DNA from 3 places in the Rhodococcoides navarretei genome. Region 1 is predicted to be linked to each of the others. Evidence: riboswitches for the same ligand, from Rfam matches in the RefSeq annotation. Region 1 holds a riboswitch; each other region holds the start of a gene.
What was found. Region 1 has a riboswitch for S-adenosylmethionine ahead of AABD04_RS15800 (bifunctional o-acetylhomoserine/o-acetylserine sulfhydrylase). Riboswitches for the same ligand answer to the same signal wherever they lie in the genome.
Positions count from the first base shown of each region.

Region 2: it holds a riboswitch for S-adenosylmethionine, as region 1 does, so the genes downstream of both, AABD04_RS07950 (mandelate racemase/muconate lactonizing protein) here and AABD04_RS15800 (bifunctional o-acetylhomoserine/o-acetylserine sulfhydrylase) in region 1, are expected to answer to the same signal.
Region 3: it holds a riboswitch for S-adenosylmethionine, as region 1 does, so the genes downstream of both, AABD04_RS03255 (aminotransferase class V-fold PLP-dependent enzyme) here and AABD04_RS15800 (bifunctional o-acetylhomoserine/o-acetylserine sulfhydrylase) in region 1, are expected to answer to the same signal.

Region 1 is NZ_JBBPCN010000001.1:3,354,459-3,359,066, forward strand. It holds gene AABD04_RS15790 (response regulator transcription factor) at 1-171, opposite strand, end outside; gene AABD04_RS15795 (MFS transporter) at 305-1,444, opposite strand; SAM riboswitch class IV at 1,783-1,905, shown strand; gene AABD04_RS15800 (bifunctional o-acetylhomoserine/o-acetylserine sulfhydrylase) at 2,077-3,426, shown strand; gene metX (homoserine O-acetyltransferase MetX) at 3,420-4,568, shown strand; gene AABD04_RS15810 (DUF3017 domain-containing protein) at 4,605-4,608, opposite strand, start outside.
Region 2 is NZ_JBBPCN010000001.1:1,636,111-1,640,718, forward strand. It holds gene AABD04_RS07940 (DUF3558 domain-containing protein) at 104-658, shown strand; gene AABD04_RS07945 (hypothetical protein) at 673-1,086, shown strand; SAM riboswitch class IV at 1,232-1,350, shown strand; gene AABD04_RS07950 (mandelate racemase/muconate lactonizing protein) at 1,379-1,807, shown strand; gene AABD04_RS07955 (nucleoside deaminase) at 1,847-2,311, opposite strand; gene AABD04_RS07960 (DUF6941 family protein) at 2,448-2,825, opposite strand; gene AABD04_RS07965 (hypothetical protein) at 2,822-3,643, opposite strand; gene AABD04_RS07970 (SEC-C domain-containing protein) at 3,719-4,608, shown strand, end outside.
Region 3 is NZ_JBBPCN010000001.1:666,737-671,344, forward strand. It holds gene AABD04_RS03250 (Pls/PosA family non-ribosomal peptide synthetase) at 1-2,269, opposite strand, end outside; SAM riboswitch class IV at 2,516-2,631, shown strand; gene AABD04_RS03255 (aminotransferase class V-fold PLP-dependent enzyme) at 2,686-4,017, shown strand; gene AABD04_RS03260 (hypothetical protein) at 4,173-4,608, shown strand, end outside.

The sequences.
Region 1 (4,608 bases):
GGGCAGCATCAGATCGAGCACCACCACGTCGGGATCGATCCGGGCGCACGCGTCGACGGCAGACGGGCCGTCGGCGGCGGTGACGACCTCGTACCCCTCGCCGCGCAGCCGAGCGGCGACGGCCTCGGAGATCGTGGGCTCGTCGTCGACGACAAGAACTGTGCGGCTCATGAGAACTGACCCTAGAGGGCGCACGTGGAGGAGCCCGTCGGGAAATGTGGAGGTTCGGTGAAGGTTGGGGCCGAAGTTCTACATCGCGTCGGGATACGGTGACCGGCCCTACGCCACTGGGCTCTGGGCGCTTCTATGCGGCGGAACGCTTGTCCATCCACATGGCGGTTGCCAGCACACCGAGACCGGCCACCGCCAGGCCCGAGCCGACGGCGGCGGGTGCCGTGTAGCCGAAGCCTGCGGCGATCACGGCTCCACCGACTGCCGCTCCGATGGCGTTGGCCAGGTTGAACGCTGCGTGGTTGAGCGACGCGGCGAGCGTCTGAGCGTCCTCCGCAACATCCATCAAACGAGTTTGTAGCCCCGGGACCACCGACGAGCCGGACGCCCCGATCAGGAAGACGAGAAGCAGCGCGGTCACCGGATTGTGTGCCGCCACCACGAACACGGCCAGGGACACGGCCGTTGCGGCCAGGCCGACGAAGGTGCCCTTGAGCTGGTACCGGTCGGCAAGCCATCCGCCGGCATAGTTTCCGGCGACCATTCCGAGTCCGTAGATCATCAGGGCGACCGGAACGAGCGCGCGGGCGAGACCGGCGACGTCGGTCAGAGTCGACGCGATGTACGTGTACACCGCGAACATGCCGCCGAATCCGACGATGCCCACGAACAGGGTCATCCACACCTGGCTGCGGCGCAGTGCGCCCAGCTCGGTGATGGGACTGGTGGTCGGCATGGCGTCGAGTCGTGGCATCCAGAGGACGAGTGCGGCGACGGTGAGGGCACCGATGACCGCCACGAGAGTGAATGCACTGCGCCATCCCAGCGCCTGCCCGATCCAGGTCGCCACCGGCACGCCGACGACGTTGGCCACCGAGAGTCCCATCATCACCATCGCGACGGCCTTGGCTCGCTTGCCCGGTTCGGCGAGGTGGGCAGCCACGAGGGCCGCCACACCGAAGTACGCACCGTGAGGCAGACCTGCGACGAACCGCGAGGCCACCAACTCGTTGAAGCTGGGTGCGAAGACGGTGCCGAGGTTTCCGAGGGTGAAGGCCACCATCAGTGCCAGCAGCAACATCCGGCGCGGAACGCGAGCAGCCAGGGCCGCGATGGTCGGTGCTCCGACGACCACACCGAGCGCGTACGCGGAGATCATGTGGCCCGCGGAGGGCTCGGAGATCCCCATCGTCGTCGCGATGTCCGGCAGCAGTCCCATCGACGCGAACTCCGTGGTGCCGATCCCGAATCCGCCGATGGACAGCGCCAACATCGCGAGCTTGCGGCGGGTCGAGTGCGGTCGGTGACTGACACTCAGGCCACTCGACACCTTGCCGCGCACAGCGCTGACTCGGGACAGAGCGGAATCGGTGACAGTCACAGCGGTACTACCTTCGTATGCATCAGGGGAAACGAGCAAGAACATCGGGTCGGCGAGCGACCGCGACGGTGGCATGACCCCGTAGGGAACGCGCCTGCAGTCCATTGTCTTCCTCGAATCGACGAGCTTTCGAGTTTCCCCGTGGTGATTGTGCTCACCAGAGCATCTGCTCGAGCTCTATCCGAGCCCTTCTTTCTGCGGCACTGCCGTACCCGCTAAGATCTTCGCCAGGTCATGAGTGCCAGCATCGAGCCCCGGCTTGCTGGCCGGCAACCCTCCAACCGCGGTGGGGTGCCCCGGGTGAACGACCAGGCCGATCCGGCACGCCAGTGCCGGATCGACAAGCGCGGGTCCGCAGGAAGCGGACCCACTGAACCTTCGGTCCTCAGGGTCCGAAGCCTGTCAGGAGGTTCTCTCATGTGTTGCTGTACCGATACGCCCCGTAGCGCTCGACTTCTCGAGCTTCATTCGACATTCGATTCGTCTTAGACAGACTCGTCTCAGAAAACGGAGTATCACCAGCCATGACCGATTCGACCCCAGACGTCGTCGACGCCACCGGAGCTCCCACCGAGGATCCGTTCACGGACCCCTCAGCCGAGTGGAGCTTCGAGACCAAGCAGATCCACTCCGGTCAGACCCCGGACGGCACCACGAACGCTCGCGCGTTGCCGATCTACCAGACCACCTCGTACACGTTCGACAACACCGATCACGCGGCTGCATTGTTCGGTCTCGCCGAGCCGGGCAACATCTACACCCGCATCATCAACCCCACGCAGGATGTCGTCGAGCAGCGCATCGCCGCACTCGAGGGCGGCGTTGCGGCACTACTGGTGGCGTCGGGTCAAGCCGCCGAAACGTTCGCGATTCTCAACCTCGCGGAAGCAGGCGACCACATCGTCTCGAGCCCGCGCCTCTACGGCGGCACGTACAACCTGTTCCACTACACACTCCCCAAGCTGGGCATCACCGTCTCGTTCGTCGACGATCCCGACGACCTCGAGCAGTGGCGCGCCGCGATCACTCCGTCGACCAAGGCCTTCTACGGCGAGTCGATCTCCAACCCGAAGAACGACATTCTCGACATCCCCGGGATCTCGGCAGTGGCCCACGAGAACGGCATCCCGCTGATCGTGGACAACACCGTGGCGACGCCGTACCTGTTGCAGCCGCTGAAGCACGGTGCCGACATCGTGGTGCACTCGGCGACGAAGTACCTCGGCGGGCACGGAACGGCCATCGCGGGCGTCATCGTCGACGGTGGCACCTTCGATTGGACGCAGGGCCGTCATCCCAACTTCACCACCGCGGATCCCAGCTACCACGGCGTCGTGTTCGCCGATCTGGGTGCGCCCGCGTTCGCATTGAAGGCACGCGTTCAACTGTTGCGTGACATCGGTGCTGCGGTCTCGCCGTTCAACGCCTTCCTCATCAGTCAGGGTCTGGAGACATTGAGCCTGCGGATCGAGCGGCATGTGGCGAACGCTCAGAAGGTGGCAGCCTTCCTCGCCGGACGCGAGGATGTCGTCTCGATCAACTACGCCGGACTCGAATCGTCCCCGTGGTACCAGCGCGGGCAGGAATTGTTGCCGAAGGGCCAGGGCGCGATCATCGCGTTCGAGCTGCAGGGTGGTGTGGACGCGGGCAAGAAGTTCGTCGACGCTCTGACTCTGCACAGCCATGTCGCTAACATCGGAGACGTGCGTTCACTCGTCATCCACCCCGCATCCACCACGCATTCCCAGCTGACCCCCGAAGAGCAACTGGCATCGGGCGTCACTCCCGGCCTGGTGCGTCTCGCCGTGGGCATCGAAGGAATCGACGACATCATCGCCGATCTCGAGGTCGGATTCAGCGCGGCGGCATCTTGAGTCACAGCTGCGACACAGGCGTTCGTCCGGAGGCGGTTCTTCCGTCTCCGGACGGGCGGTTGGGAACCATCGACATCGGCGGTCTCGATCTCGAGAACGGGGCGCGAATCCCCGAGGTCACCGTCGCGGTGCAGCGGTGGGGCGAACTCGCCACCGACCGCAGCAACGTCGTGCTGGTCGAACACGCCCTCACCGGGGACTCGCATGTGTCCGGTCCGCCGGACGCCGATCACGCTCTGCCAGGTTGGTGGAACGGAATGGTCGGTCCCGGCTGCCCCATCGACACCGACGAGTGGTGCGTCGTGGCGACCAACGTGCTCGGTGGCTGCGGCGGTACCACGGGCCCGAGCAGCGTCTCTCCCGACGGAACGCCCTACGGGTCTCGCTTCCCGGACATCTCCATCCGCGATCAGGTCGCTGCCGAGGCGGCCGTGGCCGACGTCCTCGGAATCGAGCGGTTCGCAGCCGTCGTCGGCGGCTCGATGGGCGGGATGCGCACACTCGAATGGATCGTGGGCCATCCCGACCGAGTGGCTGCCGCGTTGGTCCTCGCGGTCGGTGCCAGGGCAACTGCCGACCAGATCGGTACGCAGACAACTCAAATCGCCGCGATCAAGGCAGATCCAGGATGGCTCGGTGGCAACTATCACGACGCCGGCACATCGCCGACGGCCGGACTCGGCATCGCTCGGCGCATCGCGCACCTGACGTACCGGACCGAGAGCGAACTCGACATCAGGTTCGCAAACTCACCGCAGAACGACGAAGACCCGTGGGCCGGTGGCAGATACTCCGCACAGAGCTACCTCGAGCATCAGGCTGCCAAGCTCGTCAACCGGTTCGACGCTGCGACGTACGTCCTGCTCAGCGAGGCGATGAACCGCCACGATGTGGGCCGCGGCCGCGGCGGAGTGGCCGAAGCCCTTGCGTCCACAGCTGTTCCGACCATCGTCGGCGGAGTCGATTCCGATCGGCTGTATCCGCTTCGACTGCAGAAGGAGATCGCTCGCGAACTCCCCCAGTGCCGCGGACTCGAAGTGATCCAGTCTCGTGACGGACACGACGGCTTCCTCACCGAGGCCGATTCGGTGGCGAAGCTGCTCGCCGAGACGATGGAGCTGGCCCGCCTCGGACGACGCTGACGCCGCTCTTGTCCGGACCGGCGCGTCGGCCCTGAGTCAG
Region 2 (4,608 bases), 1.7 Mb from region 1:
GGGAAACGCCAGGCACAACTGCGTCCGATCCGATGGAACCGATGTCGCGGTAGCTGCGTCCAACATCAAGGATGGGTTCCATGGACGGAGTGCTGTGAGCAAGATGCGATTGCTGATCGGGAGTGCGGCCGGCGTGATGCTGGTGGCAACCGGATGCGGAGGGGCGACCGAAGGCATACCCGTTGCAGCACCGTCGACGACATCGGTGATGCCAACCGCTCCGGCGAACGGGGCGTGGGATCCGTGCACCATCCCAGACGCTGCCATCGAAGGTGCGGGGTTGGCCGTGGAGACGAAGTCTTCGAACTTGGTGGGGGATCTGCCGATCTCGGAAGACTGGATGACGTGTATCTGGACAAACCCTCTGCCAACGCCGTGGTATCACCTCGGAATCTTCTCGTCCACTGAAAGTCTGGACTATCTGCGTGGGAGTGGACGTTTCGGGCAGTTCGAGCCGATTGAGGGCCTCGACGGGTTGCGGTTCCGCCGGACTACTCAGTACGACGAGGTCAACTGCGGCGTCGCCTTCGAACACCCGAATGGCGTGTTCTACCTCGTCCTCGACGGCTTTCTGGCGACCCAGCCCCTCGGAGATCCGTGTGTCGAGGTGGAACGGTTGGCGCGTTCGCTCCGGCCATCCATGCCTTCATCGAACTAGTTGGGGAGGAACTGATGGGGTCAGAAACGAACGAGCTGGCGGCTTCGATGCAGCAGTGGCAGTGGCAGTGGCAGTCGCTGTCGATGCAGGCAGAGGCCGGGCAGCTCGAGATTCCAGAAGGCGTTGCGTTCCAGTGCGACGAGGTATGCGCTGCCTACATCAGGCATTTAGGAGACATGGCGCGTAAGACGGAGTACTTGGTCGACGTCGAGGCGTTCGGCACCTTGGATTCGGCCAGACAGCTCGGCAAGAAATTCGAGAGGATTGCCTACAGTGGTGATCGATCACTGCGCGTGGTGTTGATGCAACATATCGAGGTCATCGAACTGATGCGGTCCGTGTTCAAGCGCTATTTCGATGAGGCCGAGTACGCCGATCAGCGGACGTTGCAGTCCATCGGGGAGATCGCGGAGGGTCTGGGCAGGTGACTTTTCGCGCCGAGGTTCGAGTCGATCGATGCCGCTGGGCGGGTGAACAGATTCTGTCCAGACGCTGAATCGGTATTCGAGGTGAATGTCGACAGTGGTGGAAATTCGTTGTCCAACCCGTACCCCTCGGCTACTGTGGATGAAGGTTCAAGAGCAATAGCCGTACGTACCTGGCCGGCTGTTCGGCAACCCCGTCTCCATCGACAGGGTGCCCCAGGGGAAGAACCGGCGCGTCCCGCAACCGCAGGCGTGCAAGTCGATGGAGGGTTGCACCTCCGGGGCGAGGTGAACGATGTCCGGTAGTGATGAACTCGAAGCAGCGCAAGCGAAGTGGGAACCCATTCCGCCGGAACGCCGTCGTACTTGGTGCCAGACGCTACTGAGTTACCCGCCGATCTGGTACGGCGTGTTCCCGATGATCGAGACTCGAAGGCTGGTGCTCGAAGGCAGGTACGCCAATGCCGAAGCTTGGATCGACCTTGCGAAACGTGCTGAAGCAGTGGGCTTCACGCCGCAGACGTGGTTGATATTCCGACAGAGTCTCGAGCCCGCGTACCTGAAGGATCGGTTCTCATCCCATCCCGAGAACATGCCCAAGCGGCGTGGGAACGGTGGTGTCGAGACTGTGGTGGTCGATCCCGAGGACTTCTCCGAGTGGCCATGGCTGTTCGAGGCGGGGTACCGCGCGGGCGAGGCGACCTGGCAGGCGCTGGTTCGCTGAGTCACCCGAGCACAGACAGAACCGGTTCGGCGGCAGCGCTCATGCGTCCTCCCCGATATCCTCGAACCACAGGCTCGGACGCTCGGCGAGCATGCGTTCCATCAGTTCCACGCATTCGACGTTGTCGACGACGTCGACCTGCACGCCGTGCTCGCGTAGCAAGCTCTCCGATGTCTCGAACGAGCGGTTCTCACCGACGACGATCCGAGGAATCTCGTACAGCAGAGCGGTTCCCGCGCACATGAAGCATGGAGACAACGTGGTGTAAAGCACCGACTTTCGGTACACCGACGCCGGAAGCCGCCCTGCTCGCTCGATGCAGTCGGTTTCGCCATGACGGATTGCGCTGTCCATCTGGACTCGGCGGTTCCGACCGACCGCAAGAACGTCGCCATCGTGAACGAGTGCCGCGCCTATGGGAACCCCGCCTTCCTCCCAACCGATCCTCGCCTGTTCGAGTGCAAGTGCGAGAAAGTACTGGTCTCCGCGCAATGGACTGTTCACATGCTCTCCTCGGTGTTCAAAAAAAGCGTATGCAATTCGTGTCCTCGAAAGGACCTGGGTGCCTCCCATAGCAAGGGGTACCGAGAATGCGATCGGGGTCGGATGTCGGCGCGGCCATGAGCATCGCGTCCCGACGTCAGCCGAAGGCGATGCGAAGCCCGACGCTCGCGGTGGCCCCACCGGCGCTGAGGATGAAGTTGTGCCGTCCTTCGTCGCGAAACACCATTTGCATCGGTAGGAACCAGAAGCGATTCTCTCCGGTGAAGCCGGCACCGGGGATCTGAAGGCCACCCTGATTCACGATGTGTTCGCCGTTCGCGTCGAGCACTTCGAGTGTCGCGGGAAAGTCCTTACCGATGTCGTCGGGTCCCGTCTGCAACAGCGCGACCAGGCGGCATTCGAGCATGCGGGTGTCGCGTGGAACCGTGCAGGTATCCCAGACGCCTCCGAGGATATCGAGCATGTCTTCGCTGACCCGTGCGTACTCCGCGAAAAACAACCCGGTGATGATCATCGGCTGGTCTCATCCGTTTCGTAGTAGGGAAGTGATGTCATCGCATCCAGAACGGCCGGGCGAAAAGGTTGCGGCACTGTGTACTTGCCGTCGCAGACCAACCACCCATCGGCAATGAATCGCTCCAGCATGCCGCGAAGTATCAACGCCTCGATGTGTTCGTACAGATCCCCGGCACCGACCGGGCCGACTGCCGGGAGCCGCGTCCGCGGAGTGCTCGTCATCGCGGCGAGAACGATCTGTCCGGCAACGACATCGACGGCCGGGGACGGACGTAGGGGGTCCTCGCTGAAGAAGTGACGACCGATGACGTGCGAGAGTGCCGTTCGGTGAGCGGCGAGGGAGCTGGCAAGTGAGTGGGCGAACTCGTGCGCATGTGGACCGGGAACGGCTGTGGTGGAAGTCAACTCGATCAATTCGGCCGCTTTCGCCGCATCCCACAGTGTCATCAACCCTGGGATCTCGAGCATCGATCTCGACTTCAATGCGCGCCCATCCAACTCCACGCCGACGGCGTTCGCCAGCTCGCGAACCGACCCTGGCCGCGGAACACCCGTGCCGGTGATCGGTCGTGACGTACCGAGCCAGACGAGAAGCGAGCGAAGCTGCGCTATCGGCTTCGACGCGGTCAGCGCTGCCAACTCTTCGCCGGCGTCTGGCGTTGCGGGCTCGATGCCGTGGGGCGTCACCCGTTCGACTGGGGACTGGACTGTCGGCTCGACGTCGTCGGCCAAGTCCGCGGTGGTGGTACGGGATCCCCGGCGACCGAACAGTGGAATCACTTCGGCGAGGTCGCGACCTGTGCGGTGGGGAGTCACACGCACATCTTATGGAAGACGCGGGGGCTCGCGCTGGTGTCCACCTTCCCGACCGTCACGTTCATGGTGGCCGCGATGGACGACAACGATAATTACGACGAGCTCGATACTGCAGCTCTCGATGTCCTGCGGGAGCTCGGTCCGCTGAGCACCGAGGACTGGGCGATTGCCATGCCCGACCGAGGATTCGGACGCCGGCGGGATATGTACGAACTCGTCGACATTGTCGATTCGGTCGATCTGGCCTTTCTGCCGGACATGCGGAAGATCGCAGTCGCCACGGTGTTGGAGGGCCGCGCCCTCACTCACCGTTTCAACCACCGGGAGGTGGCGTCGGACATCATCGAGTCGATGGACGACCTGTCGCCCATCACGACCCTCTTGCAGTTCGCCGAGGATCCCGCTGGCCTTCGCACGAAGTACCGAGGAATCGGTGACGACCAGATCTTCACCATTCGCGGCATCGATGACCCGCAGTGGCCGCCCAGCGAAGCGCTCGTGCTCCCAGAGGGGACGCTCAGCGACTACGAACCAGGTGACCTCGTATCGCTCGTCGTGGTGGACGGCGTGGTTCGTATTCGAGCGGTCGACGGCCCGCTGGAGCACATCGACGTCACAGCCGCGCTGCACGAGATTGTGCCCGAAGACGAGAGCGTCGAGCGCGATGCTGTTGTCTACCAACTGATGTACGACCGTCCGGACCTCTTCGCGAAACCAGGACCACCGCTGTCCGAGATCTACGCCGGTGCCGGCATCGAACAATCCGATGACTATGTGGCCCGCACAGGATTCGACTTCGACGCCGCGGCGGCCACCACGCGAATGAACATTGTCGCCAACACCTTCGGAGTTGATACCGACGAGGCCCGTGCACTCATCTGGTTCGGCGACATCATGCGGGACATCCGCGGCGAGGCCGCTCACGACGCCCAACAGCGTGCCGAGGCGGCGGTATCGGACGGTGC
Region 3 (4,608 bases), 2.7 Mb from region 1:
TGCCGCCGATGTAGACGAGATCGCCGTCGATCCAGTGCCCGGACAGGTCGACCTCGGGCTCGATGGAACAGCCGTCGCCGAGTTCGAGCATGCCGGTGACGGGCGGCATCGTGTGCAGGTCGACGCCCTTGCCGATCTTGGCACCGAGCGCACGCGCGTAGTAGACCATCCACGGCGCACCCGAGAGGTTCGAGGCACCGCTGGCGTCGGTCAATCGTGTTGCCGCCCAGAGCCTGATGTGCATGCTGCCGCCGCGTCGATACGCACCGGGTTTCAAGCCCGCCAACAGGATGCGAGATCCGATCACCGAGATCGCCATGCGGCCGACCGGAGTGATGAACAGGACGAATGCCACGAGCACCCACCACCACGACAGCGTCGGGGCCCAGGGCACGTCGCCGAACCAGGACATGACGTTGAAGAGCAGCCCGAGCCAGGTGACCCACTGCAATCCGGTCAGGGTGGTCAACGGAACCGTTGCCGCGATCTGCGCCCATTGCGCGGTGCGCGACGTCGGGGCGACCGCACGGGGAACGGCCTCGACGACCGGCTTCAAATCATCCAGATACTGCGCCAGTGAACCCAGCCGCGGGTGGTCGTACAGCTGCGCGACGGTGATCTCGGGGAACCGTTCGCGCAGTGCCGTCACCAACTGGGCGGCCGAGAGCGAGCCGCCCCCGTTGGCGAAGAAATCGGCGCTCTCGTCCGAGACCTGCGCACCGAGGATGTTGGTCCACAGTTCGGCCACCCAGCCCGCCGTCCCAGCGAGCGCGGACGCTCCTGCCATGCCGGGCAGGGGCCACGGCAGCGCGTTGCGGTCGACCTTGCCCGAGGTGCGCGTGGGCATCTCGTCGACCAGCGCAAGCCTGGGCACCAATGCCGCGGGCAACTGCTCGGCGAGCAATTCGCGTGCGGCTTCGAGATCGAAATCGGGATTGGTGCTGGCGAGGTATCCGACCAACACCGAGTTTCCGGCCGCCGTCTTGCGGATGGCGGCCGCCGCGCCGCCGACGCCCGGAAGTGCTTGCAGCGCATTGTCTATCTCGCCGAGCTCGATGCGTCGCCCGCCGAGCTTGACCTGATCGTCGGCGCGACCCTGGAACAAGAGCCCTTCGAGCTCGAGCTTGACCAGATCGCCGCTGCGATACGCCCGTTCCCACCCGAGAGATGGCATGGGCGCGTACTTCTCGGCATCCTTGGCCGGATCGAGATACCGCGCGAGTCCGACGCCGCCGATGACCAGCTCGCCGATCTCACCCACCTGCACGGGTAGTCCCGAACCGTCGACCACAGCCAGGTCCCATCCGTCCAACGGCAATCCGATGCGGACGGGCCCTTTCCCGTCCATGATCGCCGCACAGGCGACGACCGTTGCCTCGGTGGGACCGTACGTGTTCCAGACCTCACGGCCCTCGACGGCGAGCCGCTCGGCCAGCTCCGGCGGGCAGGCCTCGCCGCCGAAGATGAGCAGCCGCACCGCTTCCAGCGCTACTGCGGGCCACAGCGACGCGAGCGTGGGCACCGTCGAAACGACACTGATGTCGCGGGAGACGAGCCACGGACCCAGATCGAAACCGGACCGCACCAACGACCGCGGCGCGGGCACCAGACAGGCACCGTGCCGCCACGCCAGCCACATCTCCTCGCAGGAGGCGTCGAATGCCACCGACAGACCGGCGAGCACTCGGTCGCCCGGACCCAGCGGATCCTTCTGCAAAAACATGCGGGCCTCGGCGTCGACGAACGCCGCCGCATTGCGATGACTGACCGCGACGCCCTTCGGAGTGCCCGTCGAACCCGACGTGAAGATGACCCACGCGTCGTCCTCGGGAGTGGGTGGCGTCGGGTCTGTGTCGGGAAGGGTGTCCTGTTTGGGGGCCGTGCCGGCTGCGATTCCGCCCGCCGTGACGATGGCCGTCACCTTCGCCTCGCCGAAGACCAACTCGGCGCGCTCCTCCGGATCGTCCGCGTCCACCGGCACGTATGCGGCGCCGACCTGAAGGATCGACAGGATCGCGACATAGAGAGAGAAGGAACCCGACGGCATGCGGATGCCGACGCGATCGCCGCGTCGGACACCGGCGTTGGCGAGCCACTGAGCGCCCTCGGCGATGTCGTCCAATAACTCCGAGTAACTGACCGACACGGCACCGTCGTCGATCGCGGGGGCGTCGGGAAAGCTGTGGGCGGTCGCGCGCAGAACATCGATCAGTGTCCGCGGTGGAGGGGCGAGAGACGAGCGAAGGTACTGGGCAGGTGCAGCCGGGATCTCGAGACCTGGGGTTGCGGGGTGACCTTCGGATTCGTGCACAGACAACCGGGTGTCCTTCGTGTTCGTGGGGCAGTGGAACGCTTGTGGAACTGCGGCAGGGGAGCCGCAGCGTCGTTGGTTATCTCACGTTCTGTTTGCCGGAAGGTGAACGAGCGCGCCTTCCCACCGCGGGAATCCTACTGGTGCTGTGGCGCGAGTCCCGGCTTGACAAAACCGCAGTGAGTTTGCGAGTGTCTTCCCCACGGTCACGAGTACCAGCATCAAGCCCCGGCTAGCTGGTCGGCAACCCTCCTCCGCGGTGGGGTGCTCCGGGTGACGACCAGGCTGGCGCCGGAAAACCGGCGCGGCAAGCGCGGACTCGTTCACGAAGCCCTTCGGTTGCGGGTCCCTCGATGGTGAGGGTTCGATCTGTCATGACATCTGTACTTTCCCGCCCCTGTGCTCCTTTTGCCCCTGTTTCGGGCACGGAGTTGCAGGTTCCACTGGTGCAGGGCGGCACCCGCACCTACGCCAACTTCGACTACGCAGCCAGCGCGCCGGCGTTGACGGCGGTGACCGATCGGATTGCCGAACTCCTGCCGTTCTACTCGAGTGTGCATCGCGGTGCCGGCTACGCGTCTCGCGTCTCGACGGCAGCGTATGAGAAGGCGCGGGTGACCGTCGCCGATTTTGTTGGTGCGCAGCCCGATTCGGTGGTGGTGTTCACCCGGAACACCACCGACTCGCTGAACCTGTTGGCCGCATGTGTGCCGGGTGAGACCGTGGTGCTCGACATCGAACACCACGCGAATCTGCTCCCGTGGCGGGATCGACGAGTGGTGGTTGCCGCGTCGACCCTGGCCGAGACCATCGTCCGCCTCGATGCCGAGCTGGCCGCGAAACCTGCTGCGCTGCTGGCGATCACGGGCGCATCGAACGTCACCGGTGAGGTTCTTCCCATCGCCGAACTCGCGGCGCTGGCGCATCGGCACGGCGCACGCATCGTGGTGGACGGTGCCCAGCTGGTTCCGCATCGTCGGGTCGACATCGCCGCGCTCGGCGTGGACTATCTCGCGTTCTCGGGGCACAAGCTGTACGCCCCGTTCGGCGCGGGAGTGCTTGTGGGCAGGCGTGATTGGCTCGACGACGGTGAGCCGCACCTGGCCGGCGGCGGCGCGGTTCGCAGCGTGGGCATCGACCACACCGACTGGGCTCCGGCACCGCAGCGGCACGAAGCGGGCACCCCCAACGTGCTCGGCGTCGCCGCACTCGCCGCGGCGTGTGAGGCCATCGCCGGATTCGACGATGCCGAGCTGCAGCAACACGAGCACGACCTGTCGTCCCGCTTACGCGAGGGACTGGCCGCGCTCGACGGCGTCGAGCAGCTCCAGGTGTGGGACGACGCACCCGACAGCGTCGGCATCGTCACCTTCACCGTGGCCGGGCGCGACCCAGGTGAGGTGGCCGCGTACCTCTCCGCCGAACACGGAATCGGCGTGCGCGATGGAAAGTTCTGCGCACACCCGTTGCTGAGCAGGCTGGGCCACGCGGCCGGTGCGGTTCGAGCCAGCATCGGGCTCGGCAGCTCGTCGGCAGATGTGGACCGACTGGTCGACGCCCTTGCCGCCCTGGTCGAGTGCGGACCGAACTGGCACTACGCGGAGGATGCCGGCTGGTGGAATCCCGTGCCGGACCCGCGACCGTTCCCCGAGCTGGCCGACGGTGCCGCCGGGGTGGGATCCCCGTGCACCCCCGCACACGGTTAGCATTGCGTCATGACCGTGAGTGTCGCGTGGACGGGCAACCGTCACTGGTCCAACAGGTATGTGGACCTGTGCCGCACGGCGTCCGGGTCGTGTTCGAGTTCGGCTCCGCACCGACCGAATGCGTTCACCGACTTCTAGAACCAGGACCACCACTCATGTCGCACAAGCACACCCGCGTTGCCGTCGAATTCGATGCCGTCTGGACCGAACTCACCGCGGCACCGGACGCGGAGCCGGTCCGCATCCACGCCTCCGACCTGCGGGAAGCCCAGCAGCACACCGCTCGACTGCGCGCCGAAGCAGTCGAGCGGGGTGAATCTGCAGACAGCACAGCAGTATTCCTCGACCTCGAGGTCCACATTGCCGCAGATGCCAGGACGGCCCGTCGTGAATTCGCCGGACTGGACGCGCCGACGAGCCCGGCGTCCATCCGCTACGTCGGTACCCCGGCAGGTCTGGCCAGTTTGATCTCCGACGTCACCGCGGCCGATGTCGCCGACGGTGTGACGTTGCAGGTCCACGACGATGTGGCTCGGCAATCGACGTTCCTGAGCTCCGGGGTGCTGCCGCTACTGGGATCGCGCGGCACGC